3 regions of the Arthrobacter sp. CAN_A212 genome follow, and region 2 is predicted to be linked to each of the others. Evidence: riboswitches for the same ligand, from Rfam matches in the RefSeq annotation. Region 2 holds a riboswitch; each other region holds the start of a gene.
What was found. A riboswitch is a leader RNA that binds a small molecule or an ion and turns the genes downstream of it on or off. The one in region 2 is predicted to bind cyclic di-AMP.
Positions count from the first base shown of each region.

Region 1: linked by a shared signal. The riboswitch ahead of IWX64_RS07760 (C40 family peptidase) and the one ahead of IWX64_RS16050 (C40 family peptidase) in region 2 are both predicted to bind cyclic di-AMP.
Region 3: linked by a shared signal. The riboswitch ahead of IWX64_RS04920 (NlpC/P60 family protein) and the one ahead of IWX64_RS16050 (C40 family peptidase) in region 2 are both predicted to bind cyclic di-AMP.

Region 1 covers NZ_JADOUT010000007.1:91,945-102,696, reverse strand. Annotated here, with positions in the region: gene rnc (ribonuclease III) at 1-311, shown strand, start outside; gene mutM (bifunctional DNA-formamidopyrimidine glycosylase/DNA-(apurinic or apyrimidinic site) lyase) at 322-1,323, shown strand; cyclic di-AMP (ydaO/yuaA leader) riboswitch at 1,624-1,790, shown strand; gene IWX64_RS07760 (C40 family peptidase) at 1,794-2,678, shown strand; gene IWX64_RS07755 (NAD-dependent epimerase/dehydratase family protein) at 2,956-3,927, opposite strand; gene IWX64_RS07750 (alpha/beta fold hydrolase) at 3,924-6,704, opposite strand; gene IWX64_RS07745 (3-oxoacyl-ACP synthase III) at 6,698-7,720, opposite strand; gene IWX64_RS07740 (AAA family ATPase) at 7,956-10,752, shown strand, end outside.
Region 2 covers NZ_JADOUT010000038.1:560-8,795, reverse strand. Annotated here, with positions in the region: partial or broken gene IWX64_RS16085 (IS256 family transposase) at 1-225, shown strand, start outside; gene IWX64_RS16080 (SHOCT domain-containing protein) at 295-531, opposite strand; gene IWX64_RS16075 (heavy-metal-associated domain-containing protein) at 857-1,234, shown strand; gene IWX64_RS16070 (copper-translocating P-type ATPase) at 1,285-3,432, shown strand; gene IWX64_RS16065 (hypothetical protein) at 3,532-4,035, shown strand; gene IWX64_RS16060 (DUF305 domain-containing protein) at 4,153-4,794, shown strand; gene IWX64_RS16055 (F510_1955 family glycosylhydrolase) at 4,861-5,781, shown strand; cyclic di-AMP (ydaO/yuaA leader) riboswitch at 6,383-6,597, shown strand; gene IWX64_RS16050 (C40 family peptidase) at 6,600-7,508, shown strand; gene IWX64_RS16045 (hypothetical protein) at 7,644-8,236, opposite strand, start outside.
Region 3 covers NZ_JADOUT010000003.1:131,649-142,400, reverse strand. Annotated here, with positions in the region: gene IWX64_RS04945 (cold-shock protein) at 160-543, shown strand; gene IWX64_RS04940 (DUF3027 domain-containing protein) at 550-1,167, shown strand; gene IWX64_RS04935 (MFS transporter) at 1,216-2,493, shown strand; gene serC (phosphoserine transaminase) at 2,512-3,642, opposite strand; gene IWX64_RS04925 (metal-dependent transcriptional regulator) at 3,891-4,598, shown strand; cyclic di-AMP (ydaO/yuaA leader) riboswitch at 4,864-5,028, shown strand; gene IWX64_RS04920 (NlpC/P60 family protein) at 5,034-6,014, shown strand; gene IWX64_RS04915 (HNH endonuclease) at 6,243-6,743, shown strand; gene mobA (molybdenum cofactor guanylyltransferase) at 6,740-7,393, shown strand; gene IWX64_RS04905 (DUF6457 domain-containing protein) at 7,409-7,702, shown strand; gene IWX64_RS04900 (molybdopterin molybdotransferase MoeA) at 7,699-9,009, shown strand; gene IWX64_RS04895 (FdhF/YdeP family oxidoreductase) at 9,118-10,752, opposite strand, start outside.

The DNA.
Region 1 (10,752 bases), on a different contig from region 2:
CCATCGACTACAAGGTCACCGGATTCGGCCCCGACCACGCCCGCACCTTCGAAGCACTCCTCACGGTCGGAGGCAAGCCCTATGGCTCCGGATCGGGTCCTTCCAAGAAGGAAGCCGAACAGGAGGCTGCTGCCGCCTCCTGGAAGATGCTCCGGGTTATCGCCGCTGAACCCAAAACAGCGGCCCAGACGGTAGTGGTCCCGGTTGAAGTGCCCAACGTCGCCCACGACGGGATTCACCCTGACGGCGCTGACACTGTTCCTGACCCTGTCATCGGCTTCGCCAATCCGGCATCCGCCGCGTCGGCTTAAGCACGCACCCATGCCAGAGCTTCCCGAGGTCGAGGTGGTGCGCCGTGGCCTCGCGCGCTGGGTCCTGGGACGCACCATTGACGACGTCGACATCCTCGACCCGCGGTCGATCCGCCGCCACGCCCTCGGCGGCGAGGACTTCACCGGCAATCTGGTGGGCGCCCGGGTCCTGGACGTAGTCCGCCGGGGCAAGTTCCTCTGGCTCCCGCTGGCAGCTACCGCAAAGCCGTCAGACACTGCAGCTACGGCCGACACAGACACTGCAGGACCGCCTGTTGCACTGATGGCGCATCTCGGGATGAGCGGGCAACTGCTCGTCCAGGACGCCGAAGCACCCGAGGAGAAACACCTTCGGGTCCGGCTCACGCTCTCTGCGGCGTCCACTGCCGACGCCGGACCGCTCCCGAGGGAACTCCGCTTCGTCGATCAACGCATCTTCGGTGGCCTCTTCGTGACGTCGATGATTCCCACCGCCGACGGTCACGCCGGTGGCCTCGGCGAAAGCCCGCTGCCACTGATCCCCGTCGAGGCGGCCCACATTGCGCGAGACCCACTGGACCCGGCGTTCTCCTTTGCCGACTTCTATGCGAAGTTGCGCCGGCGCAGGACGGGCATCAAGCGGGCGCTCCTGGATCAGTCACTGGTCTCGGGTATCGGCAATATCTACGCCGATGAGGCGCTCTGGTCTGCCCGCGTGCACTATGCACGACCCACCGAAACGATGCGACGGGGCGATGCGCTCCGACTGATCGATGCCTGCCGCGACGTCATGCTGCGCGCACTGGACGCCGGCGGGACCAGCTTCGACTCCCTGTATGTGAACGTCAACGGGACCTCAGGGTATTTCGCGCGTTCCCTCAACGCCTACGGCAGGGAGGGCGAACCGTGTACCCGCTGTGCCGCCGACCCGGGATTCCACGGTAGCTCCCTGATCCGCCGTGAAATGTTCATGAACCGGTCCTCGTTCAGCTGTCCCCGCTGCCAGCCAAAGCCCCGCAACGGGCGCTGGTAAGCGGTAGTCCGGTTAGGCGGTATCACGGTTTTTGCGCAACGCCGCGGGCGCCGACTAGTTCTCCACACCGGGGCCTTGCCCACATACCGGGGGAGAAGCCGCCGCGGGCGTCGACCGTGCGGGACCATCATGCAATGGAAACCTTCCCAGCGCCCGAGCATGGTTCATCACCCCGACGCGAGTTATCGAATCGCTACCCATCACAGCGCCGCCGTAATACAAATGTGACAAAACTGGACGACCCTAGGTACAGTGGTCAGCGCGCAGGGTTCCGTTCAACTCAGCGTCCTCCCGACAGATTGCCCAATTCTGCCGATGTCGTGAGGTCCGTCCGCACATATCCGGCAGAAGCGGAGGAACCAATAGTGGCCGTCGATCGACGGCCTTGGGGTGAAGACTCGATTTCGAGTCCGGGTGGCTCCCATCCGAATCCGACAGCTAACTTCGTAGGCATCGGGAGAGGCTAGATCATGTCCAAGAATCACATCGCGCGTCACCGCGCCACCCCACCGAGCGCGCTCAAGACCGTTTCCAAAGCAGTCAGCTCACACGCTGGCGCCTTCGGCCGTCCAGCCGCTGTGGTTGTCGCCGCATCCGGTCTCATGCTCAGTGCCGGACTCCCGGCCAATGCAGCCGGTGAAATCACCGTCCAGCCAGCCGCCTCGGCGCCAGCCGTCCAGAGCGCTGGATCAGCAACCTACACCGTTCAGGCCGGGGACACCCTCGGAAACATCGCTGCAGCCCAGGGTGTCAGCCTTGAGTCGCTGTTCGCCCTGAACGGCCTCAGCTACGACTCGGTCATCTTCCCGGGTGACGTTATTTCCCTTTCGGGCGGCACCACCCAGGCCACCCAGGTAGCAGCACCAGCACCCGCTGCGGCACCAGCCGCCGCGGTGACCGTTGCCGCGCCGGCTCCGGCCGCGCCGGCTCCGGCCGCTCCAGCCGAGACCAGCACCCTGGGCATCACCACCGCCTCTGAAGCCATCACCCCGATGGCAGCAGCATCCACCGGTGGACAGGCATCGAGCTCAGGCATCGTTGGCACCGCGCTGTCGATGGTCGGCTCGGGCTACGTCTACGGTGGCACCACCCCGGGCGCCTGGGACTGCTCAGGCTTCACGCAGTGGGTCTTCGCCCAGCACGGCATCGACCTGCCCCGCACCAGCCAGGCACAGATGGCTGCCTCAGCCCGCACCAGCAACCCGCAGCCAGGTGACCTCGTCATCCAGAACGGCGGCGGACACGTCGGCATCTACATTGGTGACGGCCAGATGGTCAGCGCGCTGAACCCCAGCCAGGGCACCCTGGTCCACGCGGTCGACGCAATGCCTGTTGTTGGGTACTACACTCCCTAAGTGTCTGACCGGTTGTGTCTGACCAGGCTTAGCCTCTGACCAGGCTTAGCCTCTGACCGGGGGTTCGTAGGCTGAAGGCCGTCAGGCTTGAAGCCGTCGCCGCAGGCAACCTGAGGAGATCGGGCACAACTAACGAATGCGCCATCGGAGAATTCCGGTGGCGCATTCGTGTGTCCACTTTCGCGCTCATATGCGCATTTTCACCGACGTATGGTCCCGGAGCGTACGCCCCAGTATTCAGCGGGCAGAGGATATTCGGTGTGCAGAGGACTCCTGGCTACAGCTGCCGGTAGTGCTCCGAGAGCCTGGCCAGGCCCTCATCGAGTGACACGCCGGGCGTCCAGCCCAGCAGGTCGCGGGTACGCCGCTGATCGAACCAGTGTGCAGTGGAGAGTTGCTCCGCCAGGAACCGGGTCATCGGTGGTTCCGCATCGGCCCCGCTGCGCTGCCACACGAACTCAACCAGCGACCCCGCGCCACGTGCCACCCTTCCGGGAACGCTCCACCGCGGCGGGCGAACCCCACCCGCCCGGCAGATGCCCGCGATCAGTTCGCCGATGGGCCGGGGCTCTCCGTTGGTGACCACGACCGCCAACCCCGCTACCCGGTCCATCCGGCCGAGGGCAGCGGCGATCGCCTCGGCGGCGTTATCGACGTAGGTGGTGTCAACCAGTGCGGTGCCAGCGTCCAGGACGGGGAGACGCCCGGCTCGCGCCCGCTGCAACACCCGCTCCACCAGTTGGGTGTCGCCTGGACCCCACACAATGTGTGGCCTGACTGCCGCAACGCGGAAGCTGTCGCTGTTGGCCTGCAGTGCGATGAGTTCGGCGCGGGCCTTTGTTTGGGCGTAGTGGCCCAATACCTTCTCCGGCGTTGCATCAGTGGCAGCCTGCCCCACGATCGACGTACCCACGTGCGCCACCGAGGGGGAGGAGATGAACACGAAGTCCCGCACCCCGGCGGTGCGCGCCGCATCCAGCAGGCACCGGGTGCCCTCCACATTGACTGCTTCGAAGTCAGCTGCCGCTCCGGCGAACGAGACCTTGGCCGCCAGATGCACCACAGCATCCATGCCCAGCACCGCCCGCTGGACGGCAGTGGGATCGGTGATTGATCCCAGGCTGTCCTCGATGCCGCTCAGTCCGGCTGGACGTCGCTGAAACGTGCGCACCTCGTGGCCCTGGGCCTGCAGCAACTCGGCAGTCACCCGGCCCAGCATCCCGCTGGCACCGGTGACCAGGACCCTCACAGTTTGCCGATCTTTCCGCCGGCCAGCACCCCGGCGGCCCACCGTGCCACGGCAGTCCGGTCAATCTTGGCGTTGTGCCGGATGTCCGTGGGCAGCGCGGGAACCACCAGGACCGCGGACAGCTCAGCGCCAGCGGTGCGGGCGGCACTGCGTGCCTCGGACGCCAGCGATGCGGGTGCGAGCCCCGGTTTTGCCGTCGCCGGGATAGTCTCGACCACCGCGACCACCGCCTGGGTGCCAGCAGGCCCCACGCCCACTACCGCTGCGAGCCCGACGACGTCCACCGCCTCAAGAGCCTGCTCCACCCCTACCGGGGTAAGAACACCAGCGGCCGGGGTGATCAGGTGGGGAAGCCGTCCCTCGACCCAGAGCCGGCCGTCGCAATCGAAATGTCCGATATCCCCGGTGCGGTGCCAGCCACCGGTCCGCGAGCTCTCGCTCTGGGTGAGCCACAGTCGGTAGTAGCGATCCTTCACATGGGGAGCATCGATGAGGATTTCCCCGGTCACCCCAGCCTCGGTGGTGGGTTCGCCGTCGGCGGTCCCCGCCTGGTTGAGTTCACTGACGGCGATCCGTGCTCCCGCGACGGCCCGGCCCACGCAGACGCCGTTCCCAGCGCCCACCACGTTCCCGGCAGCAGCGTCGGCTTCGGCCGAAAGGATCAACCCGAGGTCGACGTCGGTGACGGGCAACGCTTCGGTCATCCCGTAGGGCGTGTGGAGCGACGCCGCGGGAAGAATGCCCAGTAGCTCGGTCAGCAGCCGCGACGGCACGGGGGCGCCAGCCGAAAGGAGCAGCGAAACCCCTGCCAGGGCTTGTCTGCCGGTATCGGTCAGCTCTCCCTGGGTGGCCAGGATGTTCCGAAGCGCTGCGGGGGACGCGAACACGGTGGTCGCGTCGATGGCCGCAACGGCGTCGGCGAGGGCCGACGCTGAAAGGGTCCTGGGTCTGGTGACGTCCATGTCGGGGGTAATCGACGTCGTGCCGAGGGCTGGGCCCAGCAGGGCGAACGGTGCGAAACCCGCCACCAGGGCGTCGCCGGGGCGAATGCCGAAGGTCTCGGAGACAGTGTCCCGCATCGCTGCGAGCCGGCGGTGGGTGTACACGACTCCCTTGGCTGGGCCGGTGGAACCGGAGGTGAAGAGGATGGCGGCGTCGGCATCGGGATCGAGTACATCGGGATCAAGGAAGCCGGGATCGAGCACGTGAACTGATCCGGTGTCACGGGTTCCAGTGTTACTGGTTGCAGTGTGAGGGGTTCCAGCATCGTCGGGCGCGGCTGTCGTCGTGCCCTCGCGGAGCTCCGCGAGTGAATACTCCACCCCGAGGAGTTTCCGCTTGGCGGTGGGGAGCGTGGCAACACTGATGCGGCGGCCGGGCCAACCGAACAGCTTTGCTGCGGTGAGCGCCAGGTCAATACCGATCAGGAAGTCCGGAACCGTCCCGCGAACCGCCTTGCTGAGGCCCTTACGGCCCAGGCCGGCGTCCGCGACGATGATCACGGCGCCGATCCGCAGACAGGCGTAGAGGAGCACCGTGAGCTCCACCCCGGGCGGCACCATCAGGCTCACCCTGCTGCCGCGGCGCAGGCCGATCCGCCGCAGAGCGTCGGCGAGCGAACTGACCTCGTGGTCCAGCCCACGCCAGGACAGGGACCGGCCCATCCGGCCAGCCTCGCCCATATCGGCGACGGCCAACTGGTCGGCGTCGGGACCCTGTGCGCGCCGGGTCAGTTCGTGCTCCAGCGGGGTGAACGACGCGGTCGCGGCGGCTGTGGGGTCGTCGTTTGTTGGGTCATTCTCTGTAGGGTTGTCGCCTGTTCGGGCGTCCTCTTCAGCGGGTTCGGGAGAAGGTGCCCCAGCGGGGGGAGCCAGGGCGCCGTCGAGCCAGTGGAAGAGAGGACCGGCGATGTCCCGGTCCTCGCCGACGAGGTGGCTGGCACCCTCGAACCGGTGAATATCGGCCTGGGGGAGCCGTGCCGCGAGGTCGTTGAGGTAAGTGTCCGAGAAGATGGGATCCTCGGGTCCCCACAGCATCAGCGCGGGCACGTTGAGGGTGCGGATGCCCTCGGCGATGCTCCGGAGCGCCGGATAGCTGGGATGTGATGGTCCGGCGGGAATGTCGGCCACAAAGTCTGCAATACCCTGGCGCCGGGCGCCACCGCGGTATGGCAGGAGGAACGCCTTCCGCACCTCCTTCGGCAGCGCGGGCCGGGCCAGCGCGTGGGTGACATCCAGGAACGCCGACGTGTCCTTCGTCCCCCACCGGTGCACCAGCGGGTGGAGCGCCAGACGCAGGGGAGCGGGAATCGCACGCTTGGGGTCCTGGTGGATTGCCGTGTTGGTGAGCACGACGGCGTCGACGAGGTCCCTGCGCTGGTGCGCGAAGCCGAGGCTGACAACGCCGCCCCAGTCGTGGCCGACGGTGATGATCGGTCCGGTCAGGTTCATGGTTTCGACGAAATCGTTGAGGTCCTGGACCCGGTCCGCGAGTCGTCGGAACCGGCCGGTTCGTTCAGAGAGTCCCATGTTCAGCTGGTCGACGGCAATCACCCGCCAGCCGTGCTCAGCCCCTGCAGCAAGCACGCTCCGCCACAGGTAGGACCAGGTGGGGTTGCCGTGCACGCACAGCAGGGTTCCGCGGGCAGGCTCGGTGAGCTGCGCGCCGTTATCGAGGTAATGCCAGCTGTTGGTGGTTCCCTCGGGATCTACTGCGGCATGGGAGGGGACGTCTCGGTAGTGCGGCCACGAGGGGTCGACACCGGGAAGTGCTACCACGCAATCTCCAGCATCGCGGTGTTCAACCCGGACCCGACGCCCATGCAGAGCACCCGGTCACCGGAGGTGAGGGTCTGGGCCTCGGCGGCCAGGGTCATCGGCAGTGATGCCGGACCCACATTGCCCCACTTCTGGAAGGTCATGGGCACCCGGGACGGGTCTAGGTCAATCGCCTCGACGATCGCGTTCGTGTGGGTGCTGCTCACCTGGTGGGTGATGTAGCGGTCCATCGCGGTCCAATCCCACTCCTGCTGCGCCTCATTCCAGGCGTCGACCACCAGCTCAAGGCCGCCGTCGAGCAGTCCCTGCGCATCCGTGTACATGCCGTCGATCCCGCCGACACAGAGTTCGTGGTGTTCGGTTCCGGCTCGTGCCACGCCGCCCAGGACGCGGTGCGCGCCGGGGTGGGCGTCGGCCGGGCCAAGGACAGCAGCGGCTGCTCCGGATCCGAGGGTGAGCGTAGCGAACTCCTGAAGGAAACTGGCCCGGGTGGCCTCGGGCTGGTTCAGGCGGCGCAGGGTGGCTTCCTGGGTGGTCTGGGAGTCTTCACCGTTGACCACCATGGCGTACTGGATCTGCCCGGCCTCGATCATGTTCGCGGCCAGGGTGATCCCGTTGACGAAGCCGAGGCACGCATTGGCGACGTCGAAGTTCATGGCGGAGGAGGGCAGGCCGAGCCCGTTGTGGATCTTCACCGCAACCGATGGTTCCAGATTGGTCCGGGTGACCGAGGTGTTGATCAGGAGGCCGATCTGCGACGCCTCGATGCCCGAGGACGCCAGTGCTTTGGCGCCCGCCTCGATGGCGGCGTCGTCGAACCGGGTGCCGGGAGCCCACCAGCGGCGTTCGGTGATTCCCGCCACGCGCTGGAGCAAACCGGAGGAAAGCCTCAGACGCTTCAGCGCCGGAGCCAGTACACGGTCGAATTCGTTTGAGGTGACGATGACCGGAGCCTCAACACTTTCGATGCCCAGGAGGGCGGTGTTGTGGTGTCGGAAGTTGAAATTGCCGGTCAAATTTCCTGCCTTGTCGACTGTTCAGTGCGCCTCGATAACCTGCGCTGGATGGCCCTGAGGGCACTCGGACGCACAAACGGATCTAACGATCCGTTATAAAGCCTACTTGGTGTAGCTTTCCAAGGACCGCATCGAACGAGAATTACGCGGTCCGTGAACCAACACAATGCTGCTGTACAGGCCTCGAACGCAGTAGATTGGGGGAAACCGACATCTTCTGGAGACCCTGAGAACTGTGCATCTGAAAAGTCTAACCGTGCGCGGCTTCAAGTCCTTCGCCTCCGCGACGACGTTCGACTTCGAGCCGGGAGTAACCGCAGTGGTAGGCCCCAACGGGTCGGGGAAGTCCAACGTGGTGGATGCCCTCGCGTGGGTGATGGGCGAACAGGGGGCCAAGACCCTCCGCGGCGGCAAGATGGAGGACGTCATCTTCGCGGGGACGTCCGGACGCCCACCGCTGGGCCGGGCCCAGGTCTCCCTAACCATCGACAACGCCGACGGCGCCTTGCCCATCGAATACGCCGAAGTCACCATTTCCCGCACCCTGTTCCGGACCGGCGGTTCCGAGTACGCGATCAACGGCAGCACCTGCCGGCTCCTTGACATCCAGGAATTGCTCTCGGACTCCGGGTTGGGCCGGGAAATGCATGTGATCGTGGGACAGGGGCAACTGGACAAGGTGCTGCACGCCACCCCTGAGGACCGTCGGGGCTTCATCGAGGAAGCCGCCGGGATCCTGAAGCATCGGCGACGCCGCGAAAAGACGGTGCGCAAGCTTGATGCAATGCAGGCGAACCTGACCCGGTTGACCGACCTCACGGGTGAAATCCGCCGCCAGCTGACCCCCCTGGGGAAACAGGCCGACGTCGCCCGTCGCGCCAAGACGGTCCAGTTCGACGTCCGGGATGCCCGAGCTCGGCTCATGGCCGACGACCTGGTGCAGCTGGTCAACTCGTTCGAGCAGGAGGTGGCTGACGAGACAGCCCTCAAGGAACGCCGGGCCGACGTCGAGAAGCTCCTGGCCATTGGCCGCTCCCGGCGGGCGGACCTTGAGCGACTCGCTGCTGAGGCGACACCACGGCTGAACACGGCCAGGGACACCTGGTACCAGCTGGCCAGCACCCGTGAACGATTCAGGTCGCTGGGTAGCCTCGCCGATGAGCGCACCCGGCTGCTGGGCAGCGGCGCGGAGGACGACGCGTCGCGGACCAGCGGCAGGACCCCAGACGAGTTGGATCAGCAGGCTGCCCGCGTACGCACCGAGGAAGCCACCCTGCGCGGGGACGTTGCTGACCGGCGGGAAGCCCTCGAGACGGCCGTTGAGCTGCGCGGTGACGCCGAGGACGCTGCAGCGCTGGAGGATAAACGCCTCACCGGGCTGCTGCGTGCCGCCGCCGACCGGAGGGAGGGCCTGGCCAAGCTCACCGGTCAGGTGGGAGCGGCCAGGTCGCGGGTGGAATCGGCGGAAGCGGAGCTGGGCAGGCTTCGGGCCTCGGTGGCCGACGTCGACGTGCGACGCACCGCAGCCCAGCAGGAGTTTGCCGCCCTGGAGGTACAGGTGGCCGGCGCCGAGCAGGGCGAGGAGAACCTCGACGAAACGTATGAGACGGCCAGCGCTGCCCTGGCGACAGTCCAGGCTGAGCTCAAGGAACTGACCCGGCAGGAACGCGCAGCAGACCGGGAGCGTGAGTCGCTGCAGGCGCGCAGGGAAGCCCTCCAGACCGGACTGCAACGCCGCGACGGGAGCCAGACGGTGCTCGACGCCGGCCTGGACGGCGTGCTCGCTGCAGTCACTGAACTGATTACCGTTCGGCAGGGGTACGAGACGGCCATTGCTGCGGCCCTCGGCCCCGCAGCCGACGCCGTCGCGGTCCGGGACCTGCAGGCAGCCGACCGCGCGTTACGGCGCGTGATCGACGACGATGCCGGGCAGGTGGCGCTACTTGTCGCCGGTGGTACTGATGCCGGTAGGGCAGATGGCGGGGGGACTGATGCCAGCGGCGTGTCTGCGACGGTGGGGAGTTCCGACGGTTCACCAGGCGGGACCGTTCGAGTCCCCGCTGAGGAACTTCCCCCGGGTGCCGTGCCGGCGGCAGACCTGGTGCGCTGCGACGCCCGGATCGCTGGCGTCGTTGGGACCATGCTGGCCCACAGCGTCGTCGTCGACCTCCTTGATGGGGCATTTGACCTGGTGGAGGCGCACCCACACCTCACCGCGGTGACCCGCGACGGGCATCTCGTGACCGGGGCCTCCGTCCGGGGCGGCTCAGCCGCCGAGCCCGGGGTCCTGGAGATCCAGGCGGCAGTTGATGAGACCACCGGCCGGCTGGAAGCGGCCGCCAACCGGAGGGAGCGGGCACGGTTCGAGATTGCCGCCGCGACAGCGCGGCTTGAGGACGCCCAACTGGCTGCCGATACGGCGCTGGAGCAGCTCCACGAATCGGATGCACGGCTGGCGGCAGTGGCCGAGAAGCTGGGACAACTGGGTTCGGTGGTGCGCTCCGCGGCAGGAGAGACGGAGCGGTTAACCCAGCTCGCTGACGCCGCTGCCGCCAACCTCGCCACCGAACAGGACCGGCTGCACGAGGTCACCGCGCGGCTCGCTGCTGCCCAGGACGTTCCCGCCGAAACCGAACCGTCGACCGAGCACCGGGACCTGCTCGCCCTGGGCGCCGCACAGGCACGGCAGGCCGAAATGGAAGCCCGGCTGTCGTTGCGGAGCGCCGAGGAGCAACTCCGCGCAATCGCCAACCGGGCGGTGTCTCTGGAACGGGCGGCAATCGCCGAACGGCAGGCGCGGGTGCAGGCAGCGGAACGGGCCAGGATCCGTCGGGTTCAGGCCCGCCGTGCTGCAGCCGTAGGGCAGGCGTCCCGCAGCGCGCTGGCCTACCTCGACGTGTCGGTGGATCAGGCAGCACGCCACCGGGACGCCGCCGAGGAGTTGCGCGCCCAGTGGGATGCCGAACTCGGCGAGGTCAGGACCGGCAACGACCGGCTGCTGGCCGAGCTCGCGGAGCTGACCGACTCGGTGC
Region 2 (8,236 bases):
GTGTGCACGACGAACGCGATCGAGTCCGTCAACGCGAGGATCCGCAAAGCCGTCCGGGCTCGGGGCCACTTCCCGAACGAGCAAGCCGCCCTGAAGTGTGTCTACCTCGCGGTGATGAGTCTGGATCCGACAGGCCAGGGACGGGCCCGCTGGACCCAACGATGGAAGGCTGCTCTTAACGCCTTCGACATCACCTTCAACGGCCGACTCAGCGTCGGACGCTAACCCACAACACAACTAGTTACACCGAATTATTGACACGCCCGCGCTTGGCGGCGGCTGATGCGGGGTTTGCTACAGGCCTTCACCGAGAACTTTGAGGTGTTCGCGGTACTCGTCGGCTGTGAGTTCCCCCTTCGCGAAGCGCTCGTCCAGGATCTGGTGGGCAGAGCTCCGGCCGCGGGGCGGGCCACCCAACCCTGAGGCATCCCGTGACGCGTATCCGAAGCGGCTTCCGTTACCAACGACCTTGACTGCGAGCAGGACCAACAGCACAATCCCACCCAGCAGGAGGACGCTCCAAAGCCACATCCACGCTGATCCCTGCCCCATAATCCCACATCACGCCGGACACCTTTCGCCTCGCAGTCATTTCCAGTCTCCGCTTGGCGTCGGCCCAGAAACAGGGTCTTACGTCCCGATCAATCCCAGGCTGACTATCCGTCCGAGCACTGATAGTCAGGGTGATAGATGTGACATCGAATTCGACGCGAGATCTTCAAACTCGAACTAACCCTTGACGTATACCCCTAGGGGGTATAGATTGTGGGTACCCAAGTGGGAAGTCCGGCCCTCAACGGGCCGCCTACTCCTTGAAGGTCCCTAGAGCGGCTGCAGCCGACGTGAATGACGCCGGATGGCTACACCCGCTGATTCTCGAATATCCATTCCTCGTATTTTGGAGACCCTCATGTGCGGCACTTCTTCCGATCTGACTCTTACAGACACATCATCTTCCGGATGTGCTTGCTGCGGACCTCAGGAAAGCAAAGCCAATTCGATTCCCGCTCCTGGCAGCGTCAGCGCCAGTTTCGGTGTCGCTGGTTTGACCTGCGGGTCGTGCGCGTCCCGGGTTAGCTCTGCAGTCGGTGAGATTGATGACGTTACCGATGTCCAGATCGATCTCGTTGCCGGCGGGACCTCCACGGTCACCGTCCTCAGTAACCAGGTGGTTCCCGCAGCAGCAGTACGCTCCGCGGTCGAGCAGGCCGGGTACCAGCTTTCTAACGTCTGATCTTTTCCCAGGTCCGGGACGTGATCCTGTTTGACTGAAGGAGAAAAACCATGAAACACCAGAACCACACGAACGACGAGACGCACGGCCAAGCCATGCCCAGGACAAAACCGACCTCCGCCTTGGATCCCGATCAACCCGAAGACCACGGTCACCAAACCCGGCCCGGGGATGCAGATCATGAGGTGCATTCCCACGGGGAACATGCGGGGCACTCCACCGCCATGTTCAAGAACAAGTTCTGGTTGAGTTTGGTCCTGGCTGTTCCGGTGGTGTTGTTCAGCCATATGTTCGCCATGATCGTCGGCTACACGCCACCGGAGTTCCCGGGTGCCATGTGGATTTCACCAATCCTGGGCACCATCATCTTCTTTTACGGGGGTGCACCGTTCCTCAAAGGTGGGGTTACTGAACTGAAAGCCCGGCAACCGGGCATGATGTTGCTGATTGCCATGGCGATCAGCGTCGCGTTCATCGCGTCCTGGGTGACCACCCTCGGGATTGGCGATTTCAACCTGGACTTCTGGTGGGAACTGGCCCTTCTGGTGGTCATCATGCTGTTGGGGCACTGGATGGAAATGCGTGCCCTCGGATCCGCCGCGGGTGCCCTTGATGCTTTGGCGGCGCTCCTGCCGGATGAGGCAGATAAGGTCACCGACGCGGGAATTGAGACCGTCCCTGTGAGTTCACTGGCCACCGGCGACGTCGTCCTGGTCCGGTCAGGCGCCCGGGTGCCGGCAGACGGGGAGATCGTTGATGGGGTGGCCGAGTTCGATGAGGCGATGATCACGGGTGAATCCCGCACCGTCCAGCGCACGATCGGCGAGGTAGTGGTCGCGGGAACTGTGGCAACCGATAACGCAGTCCGGGTGCGGGTGACCGCCGTCGGGTCCGATACCACCCTGGCAGGGATTCAGCGCCTGGTCGCTGAGGCGCAGGCGTCGTCGTCGAAAGCGCAGGCTCTCGCTGACAAGGCCGCTGCGCTGCTGTTTTACTTCGCGCTGGTCGCTGGCATCCTCACTTTCACCGCGTGGATACTATTCGGTAGCCCCGATGATGCCGTCATCCGGACCGTCACGGTCCTGGTGATCGCGTGCCCGCACGCCCTTGGTCTGGCTATCCCGCTCGTGATCGCCATTTCGACGGAGCGCGCGGCGAGGGCCGGTGTGTTGATCAAGAACAGGATGGCGTTGGAGCGTATGCGCACTGTCGACCTTGTGTTGTTCGACAAGACCGGTACCCTCACCGAAGGTCGGCACGCCGTCACCGCCACCGTTACGTCCGGGACAATGGCTGATGCACAAATGTTGGCGCTGGCCGCCGCGGCTGAATCCGACAGCGAACATCCGGTGGCACGGGCCATCGTCGCGGCGGCTATGGACACACCGGAAGCAGTGGCATTCGACTACCGTGGTAGCGGATTTTCGTCAATGACCGGCCGGGGGGTCCGCGCGAGGGTCGATGGGTCCGAGGTCACCGTGGGCGGACCGAATATGCTCAAGGAACTTCAGCTAGAGACTCCTTCGGACATGAGGGATACCGTCCAGGAATGGGTCGGCCGCGGCGCATCTGTGCTGCATGTGGTTCGCGACGGCGCTGTTGTTGGTGCCGTGCGTCTCGAGGACCGGGTCAGGGATGAGTCCCGGGCAGCTGTGAACGCGCTGCAGGCTCGGGGCGTGAAGGTCGCAATGATCACGGGGGACGCACGCCAGGTTGCGGACGCCGTCGGGGCTGAACTCGGTATTGATGAAGTCTTCGCTGACGTGTTGCCACAAGACAAAGACTCCAAGGTCGCCGAACTGCAGAACCGCGGATTGAAAGTGGCGATGGTCGGCGACGGCGTGAACGACGCCCCCGCGCTGGCCCGCGCTGAGGTGGGGATCGCTATTGGGGCCGGGACCGACGTCGCAATGGAATCCGCCGGCGTGGTGCTGGCCGGCAACGATCCACGATCAGTCCTGGCGATGATCGACTTGTCGAGGGCCAGCTATCGGAAGATGATTCAAAACCTGGCGTGGGCAACCGGGTACAACCTGATCGCCGTGCCGCTGGCCGCCGGCGTTTTGGCCTTCGCTGGTTTTGTCCTCTCGCCCGCCGTGGGAGCCGTTCTGATGAGCGTCTCAACCATCGTGGTCGCACTGAACGCGCAGCTACTGCGCAGGATCGACCTCAGCCCGGAACGCTTCACCACCACCTAGCGGAGTGAGGAAACGCCCGGCGTCATCCTCCTCATTGGAGGACCAAGCCCGGAGTTCACTAGGCTGGAAATAATCAACGGACAGGAAAGGGTAACGGCAGTGACAGGCACCACCAGGCAAAGGATAGCGCTCGACCTGTCGCGTTCAGCCCTGACCTTTCTCTGGTTTACCGCCATGATCATCGGGATCCTCGCAATGCACGTATGGATGGGCGGTCACGGCTCGTCAACGCACGGTGCTTCGGCGCAAGGCGCCTCAGCCCACGGCGCAGTGCTTTCGACCAGCTCCATGACAGCGGACACCGAACATGCGACGTCCCTGAGCGGTTCCCACCACGTCCAGGCAAACGATGTCCCCGCAGCCCCCCCGGGAGAGAGCGCCGGCGAATTGGGACAGGGGTGTATTGGGTCTTGCGGCAACGACGGCGCGGCCCTGGGGATGTGTCTCCTGGCGGTCATCGTCGTCGCCGCCCTGGCGTTCCTGGTACGTTCCGGCCAATTCGTTCCCGGGTCAGTGCTTCTGCGCGGTCCGCCATTGATCCGCTTGCGACCCCTCTCGATCCCTGTTCCTTCTCTGATTCAACTCTGTATCAGCCGGACATAAAACACCGGCACCTGCCGTCGTAGTGAACGCGATTGCGCGCACCCGACGGCCTACACGCCCAGCATGGGACCCACTACAGACTATTCATCAGATGAATTCACTAAGGATCAGATCACCATGAAGCGCTACCTCTCCCTCTCAGCACTGAGCGTCGCAGCCATCATCACCCTTGCAGGGTGCGGAAGCGACAACGAACCCGCCACCCCGGGGGTCGAACCAACCGCTTCCACCCAGGAATCATTACCGTCAGCACCCGAATCCGGTGCTGAGGTGTCCGCCGAACACAACAGCGCCGATGCCATGTTCGCCCAGATGATGATTCCCCACCACCAGCAGGCAGTGGAAATGAGCGACATGATGCTCGCCAAGGACGGCATCAGCCCTGAGATCACCGACCTCTCCACCAGGATCAAAGCTGCGCAGGGCCCCGAAATAGAAACCATGACCAGCTGGCTAGAAGCCTGGGACCGGCCGGTCATGCCCGAAGGTGGCATGGACGGGCATGACATGGGGTCCATGGGTGGCATGGACGGGATGCTGGACGAGGATCAGATGGCCGAACTGCAATCAGCCGAAGGTGACGACGCTGCCCGGATGTTCCTTGAGTTCATGACCGAACACCACAACGGTGCGATCGACATGGCGCAGGAAGAAATTGACAACGGCGAGAACCCGGAAGCGATCGATCTCGCTGAGACGATCGTGGAAACCCAGCAGGCCGAAATCCAGGAGATGGAAGAACTACTCTCCGAGCTCTAACCTGCCGCGAGTTCACTAGGGGGAGGGCTAGACATCTGGCCCTCCCCACTTTCTCCCTTACTTCCTGTGACCCGAAAGATCATCACCGTGCCCCGCACCAAACTTTTTCTCTTATACCCGCAACGACACGCCAAGCTCGTGGTTCTCACGGCCGGCCTCCTGGTCCTCACGGCCTGCTCACCGCAGGCGGCACCGAGCTCCGGCACCAGCGAATCCTCCGGCTCTGCCACAAGCGCGCAGGGCTACCCCACCGGTCACGTCCACGGAATGAGCGTGAATCCGGACACGAACCAGGTCTTGCTGGCCACCCATGATGGGCTGTTCGACATCTCGGAGTCGCCAGCAATCCAGATCGGGCCGACCATCGACCTGATGGGCTTCACCACGGCAGGGAACGGCGACCTATATGCCTCGGGTCATCCCGGTTCGGGAACCAATTTGCCCGACCCGGTGGGGCTGATCCGGTCCACCGATCGAGGCCGAACCTGGGAACCGCTGTCCCGGCAAGGAGAGTCCGACTTCCATGCCCTCGCCATCACCGACGGCGGAATAGTCGGTTTCGACGGCCAGCTTCAGACCAGTGCCGAGGGGACCTTATGGCAGCCCGTGGCAGAGCAGATACCCGTGTTCAACCTGGCCGCCAGCCCCCGGGACAGTGTTGTGCTCGCGACCACCGAGGAAGGCCTGCAACGCTCCACCGACGGCGGCGTGACGTGGGCAGCCGTGCCGGAGGCACCGTTGCTGATGTTCACGGCACTTTCTGAAGGGAAAGCCGCCGGAATCACGCCCGAGGGGCAGATCCATACCAGCGCTGACGCTGGTCTGACCTGGGTCGAACAGGGTTCAGCTCCCGGCGAGGCAGCAGCGGTTGCCACTCAGCTGCTCGACGACTCCACACTGCGGATCTGGGTGGCGACCGAAAACAGTGTCCAGGTCTCTAATGACAACGGGCAAACCTTCACGGACATCAGATCCAACCATCAGTAGTTGCTGGTGAAGCACGCATCGCTACAGGAAGCGGCGATCCGGCCATTCGGGCACCTTGCGGCGGAAGCGCTATTCACCGTCGCCGACGGCACCGACGGTATCGAATGATCCCGAGAAGTGGACCCGGGCACGGGGGCCGAAACGCCTTCATAGGTTTGATTTGAGTCGCCGGCACGCAAAACGGCAGGGTCGGTGTAGACCGACCTCTCGCCGTCTTCGGCTGCGAAAATCGCGGCCACCATCCCAGGCGCAATTGCTGCGGCTGCGATCGCGCCTGGGATCCGCGAGGCCCCGGAGTCATCGGAGGAACCACTCACCACCTCGATCTGGATCGGTACACTCGCGCTGCCGTGGTTGGCGGCCATGTTGTCCGCCGTGATCCGAGCCGAGCACTGGTGGTTAAGTCCAGTTTCTCCGGGAGAACCAAGAGGCGAAATGGGGTCCCTCGACCGTCGGTTACCCGTGAGTAGGGCAACACCCTAAAGAGGGCCGTAACCGTAACGTGACATCCATACCTGGGTGGGGTACTCTCATTCGAGTGATCCCGGCACCCCGCCGAGATCATAATCCCGCGCAGAATGCCGAGCCCTGCCGCTGCACCGGGACCCGTTCGCACAATCCAGATGGCAGGGACGGGGGAACCACGTTTCCACCGGGCCACCGCACGCGGTGACCCTCGGGGTTAAGTCGATCTGACTATCCAGTGCAAATCTGCCGCATCGTTTGCGATGGGCAGAAAGCTCAAGGATGGTGGACGGCCGGGTGACTCCCATCCGAACCCGACAGCTCACCCCGCAGGCATGGGAGAGGCAACCACCATGTCACGTAAGTCCATTTCGGCACGCCACCGCGCGGCCACCACCCACTCCATCGCTCTTGAAGGTCTGACCCAGTCCGCCAAGACCAATGCCGTAGCACTGGGCAAGCCAGCCATCATCGCCGTCGCGACCGGCAGCCTCGTCTTCTCCGTCGGAGCGACCGCCCACGCAGGAACCTACACGCAGGGCGAAGCAACGACCGCCTCCGCAGTCTCAGCACCCGCCGCTTCCGGAGTTCACACTGTTGCTGCCGGGGACACCCTGGGCGCAATCGCGGCACAGAATGGTATCAACCTCGACACCCTCCTGGCGCAGAACGGGCTGTCCTACGCCTCGGTCATCTACCCCGGACAGCAGATCCAGCTCACCGGTGGGGCAGCCGTCAGCGCGGCAGCCGTGCCAGCAGCTACTGCAAGCCAGGCCTTCTACTCGGCACCTGCACCAGTCGCTCCGGCAGCAGCACCAGCCGTTCAGGCAGCAGCACCCGCTCCAGCAGCGGCACCCGTTTCCGCAGAACCAGCAATGATGACCTTGGCTTCCAGCCCCATCACCCCGATTGCGTCTGCAGCTAAGGCAGCTCCGTCAGTTTCAGCCAGCGGAGTCGGCGCAGCACTGGTCGCTTCGGCCTATGGGCAGATCGGGTCCATCCAGGACTGCACCGTCCTCGTCGAACGCGCTCTGCGCTCCATCGGCCTGAACGTCGGCGACCTCGGCCCCTCACAGTTCGCTCAGTACGGCTCGGTTGTATCCTCGCCAGCGCCGGGTGACCTCGTGATCAACGCCGGACACATCGCGATCTACGTTGGCGGTGGCAAGGTCATCAGCAGCGGCATGAACGGTGCCAACCTGACGATGGAGCACCCACTGTCCGATCTCGCCGGTTCATACTTCGTGCGAGTCAACGGCTAACATCTCAAGCTCTCGGACTCGTTCCGTGAACTGAACATAAGTGGCAGGTACCCTGGACGGAGGGCACCTGCCACTTATGTGTTCCGTTCAACCCTGACTCGACATGCCGCTGTTTTTCTCACGGTGTCGTACTTGCTAGCCGGAGATGTTTGCTGCGTCGTACCAGCGCAGAACCCGGAGTGCCCTGAGGGTGTTCCACCGACTCGAGCTGCCATCGGGTTCTTCGAATCGAAAGTGGACCGCGCCGGGGTGAGTCTTATCCAGCAGCCAACCTCCATCTGGCTGACGCTTCGCGCGAACATGTTCGACCGCCTCGGCCAGCCGCGGATCAGCCGGTCCGCCACGCAGGGCGAAGTAGCTCGTCGCCTTGAGCAGGTCATAGTGCCAGCGGGGAGGGTAGGAAAACTGAAGCCATCTCGGGTTCACCACCTCACCGGTGCGCAAGGACCGGAACAGGCTGCGTCGAAGCAAATACTCCTCGCCCTCATAGCGAGCCCTGCGGACCTCCTCGGACCTACCAGTGTGTCGCTCCCACCTCAGTAGGGCGTCGACTACGTCAAGAGTGCTCGCGAAAGATCCGGGAGCCGAACGGGACTCGGCCCAGCAGTTCCAGCCACCATCAGGCAATTGGTCGGCCACGAGTCGCTGCACCACCGGGCCGACGTCGATGCCTAGGTAGGTGCCGATCAGAATAGTGCCAGCATTAATGCAGCAGTCGACTTCACCGG
Region 3 (10,752 bases), on a different contig from region 2:
CCTTCACAGAGCACCCCGGTGTAGGGGATATTCTGGAGGATAGAGACTTTCCCGACGAGACGCTGACCCGCCGCAGAACCTTAGGCACCGAATCCTTACCAGGGGATCGGCACGGTAATCGCAGCGTCCGACGCAGAACCTAAAGAACGAGGTAACGACGTGCCTATTGGCAAGGTCAAGTGGTTTGACGCTGAAAAGGGTTTTGGTTTCCTGGCTACCGACGACGGCCAGGAGGTCTTCCTCCATGCCTCGGCGCTGCCGGCCGGTGTGACCGAGGTGAAGGTGGGCACCAAGCTGGAGTTCGGCGTCGCCGACGGCCGCAAGGGGCTGCAGGCCCTGTCCGCGCGCATCCTTGAGGCGCCGCCATCAGTGGCGAAGGCGTCCCGCAAGAGCGCCGATGACATGGCAGTCATTACCGAAGACCTCATCAGGCTGCTCGACGACGTCTCCAACGGGCTGCGCCGCGGCCGATACCCGGACAAGTCGCACGCCGGCAAGGTGGCAGCGGTGCTGCGCGCCGTTGCCGACGACCTGGACGCGTAGACCTCCATGGACTCCGACCTTGAGATTGTCGCCCACCCGGACGCCAGCGCGTCCCCCGACGCTGACCCCGGTGTTGCCGGGACCGCCGCCGTCCCGCCAAAGCGCAGGGCACCGCGCAAACCGTCGAAACCCGACTCGGTGCTGGCCGACGCCGTGGAGTTCGCACGGAACGGCGTGCTGCAGGTAGCCGAACCCGGGCAGGTCGGCGACCACGTGGGTTCCTATCCCGACGCCGAACGGGTGGTCACCCACCGTTTCGTCGCACACCTGCCCGGCTACGGCGGCTGGCACTGGTTCGCCACCCTGGCGCGGGTGCCCCGCGGCAAGGAACCGACCATTTCCGAGGTGGGACTCCTGCCGTCGGAAACCTCTCTCCTCTCCCCACCCTGGGTTCCTTGGGCCGAACGGGTGCGCCCCGAAGACTCCGCTGGACAAGACACCGCTGGCGAAGACACTCCCGGTGAAAGTTCCGCCGGCGAAGATTCGTCCACCGACGCCTCGTCCAGTGGGCCCAACTCCCGGGAAGTATCCGCCAGGGAAAAGCCTGCCAGCGGCGAAACACCCTCCTCCGACGAAACACCCTCCGACGCAGCACCCTCCGACGCGGCACCCGGAGGCGAATAACCAGTTGACTCACGGTAGACGTGGAGTGCGCCGAGCGGAAGTCACCTGATGGGGATGTTCCGTTCGCTGCATATCCACAACTACCGGGTCTGGTTCATCGGCGCGCTGGTCTCCAATATCGGGACCTGGATGCAGCGCACCGCCCAGGACTGGCTGGTGTACGACATCCTCACCGACCAGGACGCTGCGGCCATGGGCATCGTGATGGCCCTCCAACTGGGCCCCCAGCTATTCATCGCACCCTGGGCCGGATTGATCGCCGACTCCGTCGACCGGCGCAAACTGCTGATCCTCACGCAGCTCTCAATGGCTGCACTCGGGGTCGGTCTGGGTCTGATGGTGATCCTCGGGGTCGCCGAGCTGTGGCACGTGTACGCGTTTGCCCTGGCGCTTGGTTTCGTCTCGGCCGTTGATGCCCCGGCTCGCCAGACCTTCGTCTCCGAACTGGTCCGGGACGACTACCTGCCCAACGCGGTGGCCCTGAACAGTGCATCCTTCAACGGTGCCCGGATGGTTGGCCCGGCGGTGGCGGGACTGCTGACGGTGGCGGTCGGCGCCGGCTGGGTCTTCATGATCAACGCTCTGACCTTCGGCGCCATGATCTTCGTCCTCATGACCATCAGGCGCTCCGAGCTGCGGGTCCTGGAGAAATCACCGCCCGGCAAGGGCCGGATCCGTGAGGGTTTCCGCTATGTGCGCAACCGCCCGGACCTGATGATGGTGATGCTCGCGATCTTCATCGTCGGGACCTTCGGGCTGAATTTCGCAATCTACATCGCGGCGATGGCCCGCACCGAGTTCAACAGCGGCGCCGGCGTGTTTGGTGTGCTGTCATCGGTGATGGCCGTCGGATCGGTGGCCGGCGCACTGCTCTCCGCCCGGCGCAGCAAGCCGCGCCTGAGGTACATCTACGGCGCGGCGGCCGCCTTCGGGGTGGCGTGCGGGGCCGCCGCGTTGGCCCCCACCGTCTGGCTCTTCGGGATCACGCTGGTCCTGGTTGGCCTGTTCGCCCTCACCCTGATGACCAGTGCCAACGCCTATGTCCAGACCACCACCGAGCAGGTGATGAGGGGTCGGGTGATGGCGCTGTACTTCGCTATTTTCCTGGGTGGCACCCCAATTGGTGCACCGATCGTCGGTCTGGTCTCCAACGCGTTCGGGCCACGCTGGAGCCTCGCCGTCGCCGCAGCCGCAGGTATTATCGCGGCAATGGCCGGGATGATCTGGGCCTGGCGCGCCCACCACCTCAGGCTGCGGTACGAATCCGCCCCGCGGCGACGGTTCCGGATTGAGACCGACTTCGGGAAGCCGGCCACCGACCCCTGACAGGACGGTTCCTCCCGGTTACGAAGCCTGCCCGATCACGAAGTCGATGCACGCCAGCAGCGCCGACACGTCGTCCGGCTCAATCGAGACGAACGTCGCGATACGCAGTTGGTTGCGGCCCAGCTTCCGGTAGGGCTCGACGTCGACAATTCCGTTGGCGCGCAGCACCTTCGCCACCAGTGCGGCGTCGATGGATTCGTCGAAGTCGATGGTCGTAATGACGTTGGAGCGGTCCTCCGGGCGGGCCACGAAGGGGGTGGCGACGTCGGACGCCTCAGCCCACTCATAGATCCTGCCCGCCGAGTCGGCCGTGCGGGCGGCAGCGAACCCCAGCCCGCCGCTCTGGTTCAACCATTCGACCTGGGCGTTCAGCGTGACCAGGGTGGCCAGGGCGGGAGTGTTGTAGGTCTGGTTCAGCAGCGAATTGTCGATGGCGGTCTTGAGGCTCAGGAAGTCGGGAATCCAACGGTCCGTGGCGGCGATTCGCTCAGCGCGTTCCAGCGCGGCGGGGGAAAACAGGCCCAGCCAGAGTCCGCCGTCGGACGCGAAGTTTTTCTGCGGGGCAAAGTAGTAGACATCGGAGGCGCTGACGTCGACATCGAGGCCACCGGCCGCCGAGGTGGCGTCAATGAGGACCAGCGCGTCGGGTGCGGCGCCGTCCACCCGGTGGACCGGCGCGGCAACGCCGGTGGAGGTTTCGTTCTGCGGCCAGGCGTAGACGTCGACGCCCCCCTCAGCCTCGGGGGTGGGGCGCGTCCCGGGAGGGGAGGTGATGACCGAGGACGCCTGCAGGAAGGGCGCCCGGTTGGTCGCGGACGCGAACTTGGAACCGAATTCCCCGAACGACAGATGCTGGGCCTTGTCCTGCACCAGCCCGAAGGACGCTACGTCCCAGAAAGCGGTCGACCCGCCGACGCCCAGGACCACTTCATAGCCGGCCGGCGCAGAAAACAGCTGGCTGAGGCCCTCGCGGACGGAACCGACAAGGTTCCGCACCGGTGCCTGACGGTGGGAGGTTCCCAGCAGCGTTCGGCCAGCCTGCGTCAACGCCTCCAACTGGGCGTCGCGAACCTTCGACGGGCCAGCACCAAAGCGCCCGTCGGCGGGGAGGAGCCCCGCGGGGATCTTTTGGTCCGGGGAAATGCTCATGGTCTCTCCAAGCGGTTGGCGCGGGACGTCGTCGGGATACATTCTGCCGCACGGCGGCCTAGCCCCCGCAATTATGAACAGCCCTACGCCGCGCCCCTCGTAGGGCAGCCAATTGCCGTGGCCAGCAGGAAATGGGTTAACCTTGGGAGGCGTAGAACTTGTGTTCGGCGCTGGCATCAGGCGCCGCGCTTGCACCGCGAAAGCCGCCCGCTGTTCCATCCCGCACCAGTGCCTAGGAGCTGAACCGCATGACGGACCTCATCGATACCACTGAGATGTATCTGCGGACCATCCTGGAACTGGAGGAGGAGAACATTGTTGCCCTCCGCGCCCGGATCGCTGAACGCCTCCGCCATTCAGGCCCCACCGTCTCGCAGACCATCGGACGGATGGAGCGCGACGGACTGGTGGTGGTGTCCGGCGACCGTCACCTCGAATTCACTGACCTGGGACGGCGCCGCGCGATCGGTGTAATGCGGAAGCACCGCCTTGCTGAACGGCTGCTGTCGGATGTGATCGGCCTCGACTGGGCCTACGTCCACGAGGAAGCCTGCCGCTGGGAGCACGTCATGAGCGAACGGGTTGAGCAACGCCTCTACGAGCTGCTCGGCAAGCCGACCGAGTCTCCCTACGGCAACCCCATCCCCGGGCTGGAAGCGTTGGGCGGCCCGCCCGCCGAAGGGTTCTCGGTTGGGGTGCGCAGCCTTTCATCGGTGATCGGCACTTCCCCGGCCGGATCTGTGATTACCCTGGTCCGGCTTGCGGAACCCATCCAGGTGGACCCGGAGCTGCTTTCCCAACTGGACGAGGGTGGATTGCGTCCCGGAACTGCCATCTCTGTGCAGTCGGTCGGGGACTACGTCTCGGTCCGAGTGGACGGTATCGAGGGTGCGCTGGAGCTCCCACACGAGGTGGCAGCCCACGTGTTCGTGTCTGTTTCCCCAGCCGCCGGCTAGCGCCGAAGGGCAGCCGCGTGGCTCTGAACCGCGGATGGTCCAGACAAGTTGCCCTCCTTTGGGGTAACGAACGAATATCTTTCGAGTGAACCTCATCATCTAGAAGCCGGTAGCTGTGAAGGACCGATGTGATGGCCGTAACCATCTCCATACCATTCCGTGACCGGAATGTGACATTAGGTTTGATCTGATGTACCGTCGATCTCGTGCCCAATTCTTCTAGGTTGGTCACTCTCGAGCAGATCGCCTAGCTCTGCCACTGCCCGAGATCCGTTCGCACAATTCGCATGGCAGAGGCGGGGGAACCACATTAGTGGGTTTCGCAAGAAATCCTGGGGTTAAGTCGTGCCATTCCGAAAAGGAACCGCGCGGCCGGGTGACTCCCATCCGAATCCGACAGCTCACCTCGCAGGCAATTGGGAGAGGCAATCGAACGTGTCATGTAACTCTGCTCTGGGCCGCCACCGTGCCGTCCGCACCAACCCCTTGACCGCCATCTCAGATGCCGTGTCCTCCAACGCTGGTTCGGTCGGTCGTCAGGCCGCAGTCCTCGCGGCAGCAACCGGCCTGGTACTGACCGGCGGAGTATCAGCCAACGCCGCTGATCTCTCCCCCCAGGCTAACGAGCGAGCCACCATCGCCTCCACTCTGGAAATCCAGGCGGCACCGGCAGTTGTCGAAGCTCCGGCAGACGCCGAGATCGCCTTCAACCGCACAGCGGTCAAGGCTGTCGCAGCCCCCGCGGTAGTCAAAGCCCCGGCAGTCAAGGTTCAGGCCGAAACGGTTGCCGAGATCGAAGAAACCCCCGTCGAGGCACCGGCAGCAGAGCCCGTCGCCACGGAGCCCGCTGTCTCCGAGCCGGTAACTGTAGCCCCAGCGGTCGCAGCAGAACCAGTCGCGCCAGCAGCACCTGCCGTAGTCGTTCCGGCAGCTCCGGCAGCCGCAGTCACTCCAGCAGCCCCAGCAGCCCCAGCCCCAGCAGCCCCAGCCCCAGCAGCCCCAGCCCCAGCAGCCCCAGCCCCAGCAGCCCCAGCCGCACCGGCTCCCAAGGCTCCAGCCGCCAAGAAGACCCCCGCCGTATCCTCAGGCGTGGCCGCCACCATTGCTGCCGCAGCCCAGGGCCAGCTCGGTGTCACCCAGGACTGCACCCGCCTTGTGAGCAACGCCCTTGCAGCCGCAGGCATCAACTTCCACGGCTGGCCAGCCGGATACCTTTCCCTGGGCCGCACGGTCAGCGGCGGCGAGGCCATCCCCGGCGACCTCATCTACTACGCAGACGGTGGCGCTGGCGTTGCCCACATCGCCGTCTACATCGGCGGCGGCAAGGCCGTCCACGGTGGATTCAACGGCAACCAGACGGTAGTCGCCCCCGCCGATCTCGGTTCCGGCCCGGTCTACATCCGCGTCGGCGGCTAACCCACCACGAACCACCAGAAAGGACCCGGAGGATTTCGATCCCCGGGTCCTTTCTGCGTCTGGGGCCGTCACTCCAGAGGTACGACACGCACGACACGGGCGGCCACCAGCGGTGAGAATTGGCAAACCGGGTGCCAGCCGAACTACCCTTACATAAAATAAGTCAGTTGTAGTCCTGTTTCCCCGGACCACAGGGACGCGGGCAATTCTCGGCAAAGAGGAATGTGCATGCGCACTCTCGTTCTGAATGCTGGATATGAGCCACTGGCGGTAGTGACCTTCCGCCGGGCGCTGGTCCTTGTGCTCGCGGGCAAGGCAAGTGTCGTCGCGGAGGGGGAGGAACCGGTGATCGGACCCAACGAAATCCTCGGTCGGCCCTCGGTCATCCTGCTGAACCGGTACGTGAAAATTCCCTACCGGCACACCCTTGTTGCTACCCGGCGGGGTGTCCTGCGGCGTGACAACCACCTGTGCGCCTATTGCGGCAAAGCCGCCGCCACCATCGACCACGTCTTCCCCCGGTCCCGCGGCGGGGACTCGAGCTGGGAGAACCTGGTGGCCTGCTGTCTGCGGTGCAACAACGACAAGGGCGACAAAACCCTCGCCTCGCTCGGCTGGCAGCTCCGGATGACCCCGCAGCCGCCCCGCGGGAACCCCTGGCAGCTTCGCGAGATTGAGAAGCCTGCCCCACAGTGGAGCGCTTTCCTCCGCTCGGAGACCGCCGCTTGAGTGCTCAGTCACCCGTTGTCTTCAACGCCGTTGTGCTGTCTGGGGGGCGCTCGTCCCGCCTGGGAGGCACACCGAAGGCCCGCCTGGAACGCGATGGGCGGAGCTTGCTCGACCTCACCTGTCTCGCCGTAGCAGACGCGCGCCGGGTGGTGGTAGTGGGACCCGAGGAACATTCGCTGGCCGGTGGACTTGGCTCGGACGGCGCAACCACAACGCCCGCCGACGGACAGCTGCTCCGTGAGTTTGTCCGAGAGTCGCCGCCCTTTGGTGGGCCCGCCGCCGCACTGGCTGCCGCCGTCGACCACTTGGGTGACGACGACGCACCGTGGCTTCTGGTCATGGCCTGCGACATGCCCCGGGTCGACCAGGCCATTCCTGCCCTGCTGGCGGCCGCGGCCGGCGACGCCGAGTCTTCGTACATGGCCCGCGACGGCGGGCGGGACCAGCCGCTGGCCGCGCTGTACCGAATGGATTCCCTCCGTGACGCGGTGGCGGCGGTCCACCGGAGCGGCGGCGCCCAGAATCTATCGATGAAGGCACTCCTTGCTAGGGTGCAATGGAGAGCAATCGACGTTCCGCCGGGAAGCACCGCCGACGTCGACACCTGGGCTGACGCCCAAACCCTCGGTGTCTCAGCCACACCGACCTAGACCGCAGGAGCAGCGATGAAAAAGCAGGATCAGATCCTCCAGGAGTGGAGCGCCCAACTTATCGAGGCCTTCGAACTGGAGGGGACAACCATCGACATCGATGCCATTCTCTCCCTCGCCGGGGATGCAGCCCATTCGATCGTGCGCCCCGCAGCACCCCTGACCACCTTCATCGCCGGCTACGCGGCCGGTCTCGCGGTGGCCAGCCAGCAGGCCACCGAGGCGGTGGCCATGGAGTCGGCCATCGAGGCGGCCCGGCGTCAATGCCCGCCCCAAGAGGCAAGCCCTGCAGCGACGGACGCCCCGTGAGCGAATCACCGACAGCGGAGACCGCCGCGAACCAGGCCGAGACCCCCTTGGTTGCGCCGCCGGGTGGCCGTAACCTTGACTGGGAGCAGGCCCGACGGGCCGCCTTCCACGCCGGCAGTCCGCTGGCACACCAGACGGTTCCCTTGTCCGAGGCGCTCGGCCAGACACTGGCGGAACCGGTCACCGCGCTGCAGGCCATCCCGCACTACGCCTCCTCAGCGATGGACGGCTGGGCGGTCAACGGCGCCCCACCCTGGCAACTGGTCAGTCACGCACCCAAGGAAGAACACCCGTGGCAGCGCCCCGCCCCGCACCGGGACTCCGGGGCAGGTCCCTTGGCGCCCGGAGAAGCGACCTTCATCCTCACGGGCGGTGTGGTTCCCGACGGCGCGACCGGAATCCTTCGCACCGAGCACGGGATGGTGCGCGGGGACGTGCTGGACCGCAATGATTCCGCCCGGCCCGACGAGCCCCGACCCCAGGAGCACATCCGCCCGGCAGGTGAGGAAGCGCCCGAGGGTAGCCTGACCATTCCGGCGAATGTGACGCTCAACCCCGCCCAGATCGCCCTGGCAGCAGTCTGTGGGTACGATAACCTTCCCGTGCTGCGTGCCCCCCGCGTCTCCCTCCTCCTCACCGGCGATGAGGTGATCGAAGCGGGCCTCCCCGAACCGGGACAGGTGCGCGACACCTTCGGCCCGCAACTGCCTGGGCTGGTGCAGCTGATGGGTGGACACGTGGACACCTCCGGCCGGGCCAAGGACGATCTCGACGACGTCGTCGCCGCCATCAGCGCTGAGGCCCTCGACGAGCTCTCCCTCGCCCGGGCCTCCGGCGATGTGCTGATCACCACCGGTGGGACTGGCAGTTCCTCGGCCGACCACATCCGGCGCGCACTGGAAACGCTTGAGGCGGAGTTCATCATTGATGGCATCGCGATGCGCCCTGGTCACCCGACCCTGCTGGCGCGGCTGCAGGATGGTCGGTTCCTGGTGGGTCTTCCCGGCAACCCGCTGGCGGCCATGATGGCCATGTTCACCGTGGTTGGTCCCCTCCTCGCCGGGCTGCGGGGCGCACCGTTCCCCGAGACCGAGGAGACCACCGTGGGGGAGGACTTCGACGAGCTCCCCGGCCGCAGCCGGCTCGTGCCCTACAAACTGCAGGATGGTCGGGCCGTCGCCGCAACGCATCAGCGCTCGGGGATGCTCCGTGGGCTGGCCTCGGCCGGCGGGGTGATGGTGGTGCCAGCCGAGGGCTGCGTCGCCGGGGACCGCCTCAAAGCGCTGCGCCTGCCCTGGATCAGCTGACGTACCTCTGCCAGGTCTTACTTCTGCTTCGGTAGCGAAACACGCCGTAAACACCAGACGCCCCCGTTCCTCGGAACGGGGGCGTCTGGTGTTTACGGGGTGAACGGGTTACGCGATTTTTTCCAGTCTGATGATCACAGATTTGGATGTCGGCGTTCCACTGACATCGGCAGTGGAATCCAGTGGCACCAGGACATTGGTCTCCGGGTAGTACGCGGCGGCGCAACCCCGGGGCGTCTGATAGGTGACCGCACGGAAGTTTTCCGCCCGGCGCTCCACCCCGTCGGAGAACTGCGACACCAGGTTCACGATCTCGCCGTCGGCAATGCCTGCAGCCGCCAGATCATCCGCATGAACCATCACCACGCGTCGTCCGCCATGGATACCGCGGTAGCGGTCGTCCTTGCCATAGATGGTGGTGTTGTACTGGTCGTGCGACCGCAGGGTCTGCAGCAGCAACCGTCCCTCGGGGATCTTCGGGTACTCGAGCGCGTTGCCCGTGAAGACCGCCTTACCGGAGGGAGTGGTGAACTTCCGGCCATCGCGGGGGCCGTTCGGGAGCACAAACCCACCGGTGTCAATCCGGGTGTTGTAGTTCTCGAAGCCCGGAATGACAGCCTCAATGTGGTTGCGGACCACCGAGTAGTCGGCCTGCGCCGCTACCCAGTCGATCTGGGGGGCGTTGTCGCGGAACGGGCTCTGCGGCCGGGCGAACAGCCGGTCGCTGAGCTCGCACACGATCGCGATCTCCGAGCGCACATCCGGTCCCGGGGGCCGCAGCCGTCCACGGGACGCGTGCACGGCGCTCATGGAATCCTCGACGGTGACCCGCTGGTCACCGCTGGCCTGGGTGTCCTTGTCCGTCCGGCCCAGGGCCGGAAGGATCAGAGCACGGCGGCCGGTGATCAGGTGCGAGCGGTTCATCTTGGTGGACACCTGCACCGTGAGCCGCGTGTTGCGCAGCGCCTTGTCGGTGACGTCAGAGTCCGGGGTGGCGCGCACAAAGTTGCCGCCCATCGCCATGAAGACCTTCGCGCCGCCGTCGCGCATCGCCCGGATGGCTGCGACGGTGTCGAAGCCGTGCTTCCGGGGGGAGGCGAAGCTGAAGTGGGAATCGAGGGCGTCGTGGAAGCCGTCAGGCATCCGCTCGAAGATCCCCATGGTCCGGTCACCCTGCACGTTCGAGTGCCCGCGGACAGGGCAGACGCCCGCGCCTGGCTTGCCAATGTTGCCCTGCAGCAGCAGCACGTTGACGACGTCGCGCAGGGTCTTCACCGAGTGCTTGTGCTGGGTCAGGCCCATTGCCCAGCAGACGACAGTGCCGGGGGAAGCGATCATCCGGTCGCCCACCGATGTGATCTGCGACTTCGGGATACCACTGGCCTCGACGATCTCGTCCCAGGAGACGTCCCGCAGCTCCTGCAGGTACTCCTCCAGGCCGGTCGTGTGGGCCTTGATGAACTCGTGGTCGAAGACCAGACCGGTCTTCTCTTCCTGCTCCAGCAGATACTTGCCGAGGCCCTGGAAGAGGGCCTGGTCCCCGCCGAGGCGGATCTGCAGGAAGTCGTCCGCGAGCTGGGTGCCGCCGCCGAACTTGGTGCCGAGGATGCCGGAGATCTTCTGCGGGTTCTCGAACCGCAGCAGCCCGGCCTCGGGGAGCGGGTTGATGGCGACGATCTGGCCGCCGTTCTTCTTCGCCTTCTCCAACGACGTCAGCATGCGGGGGTGGTTGGTGCCCGGGTT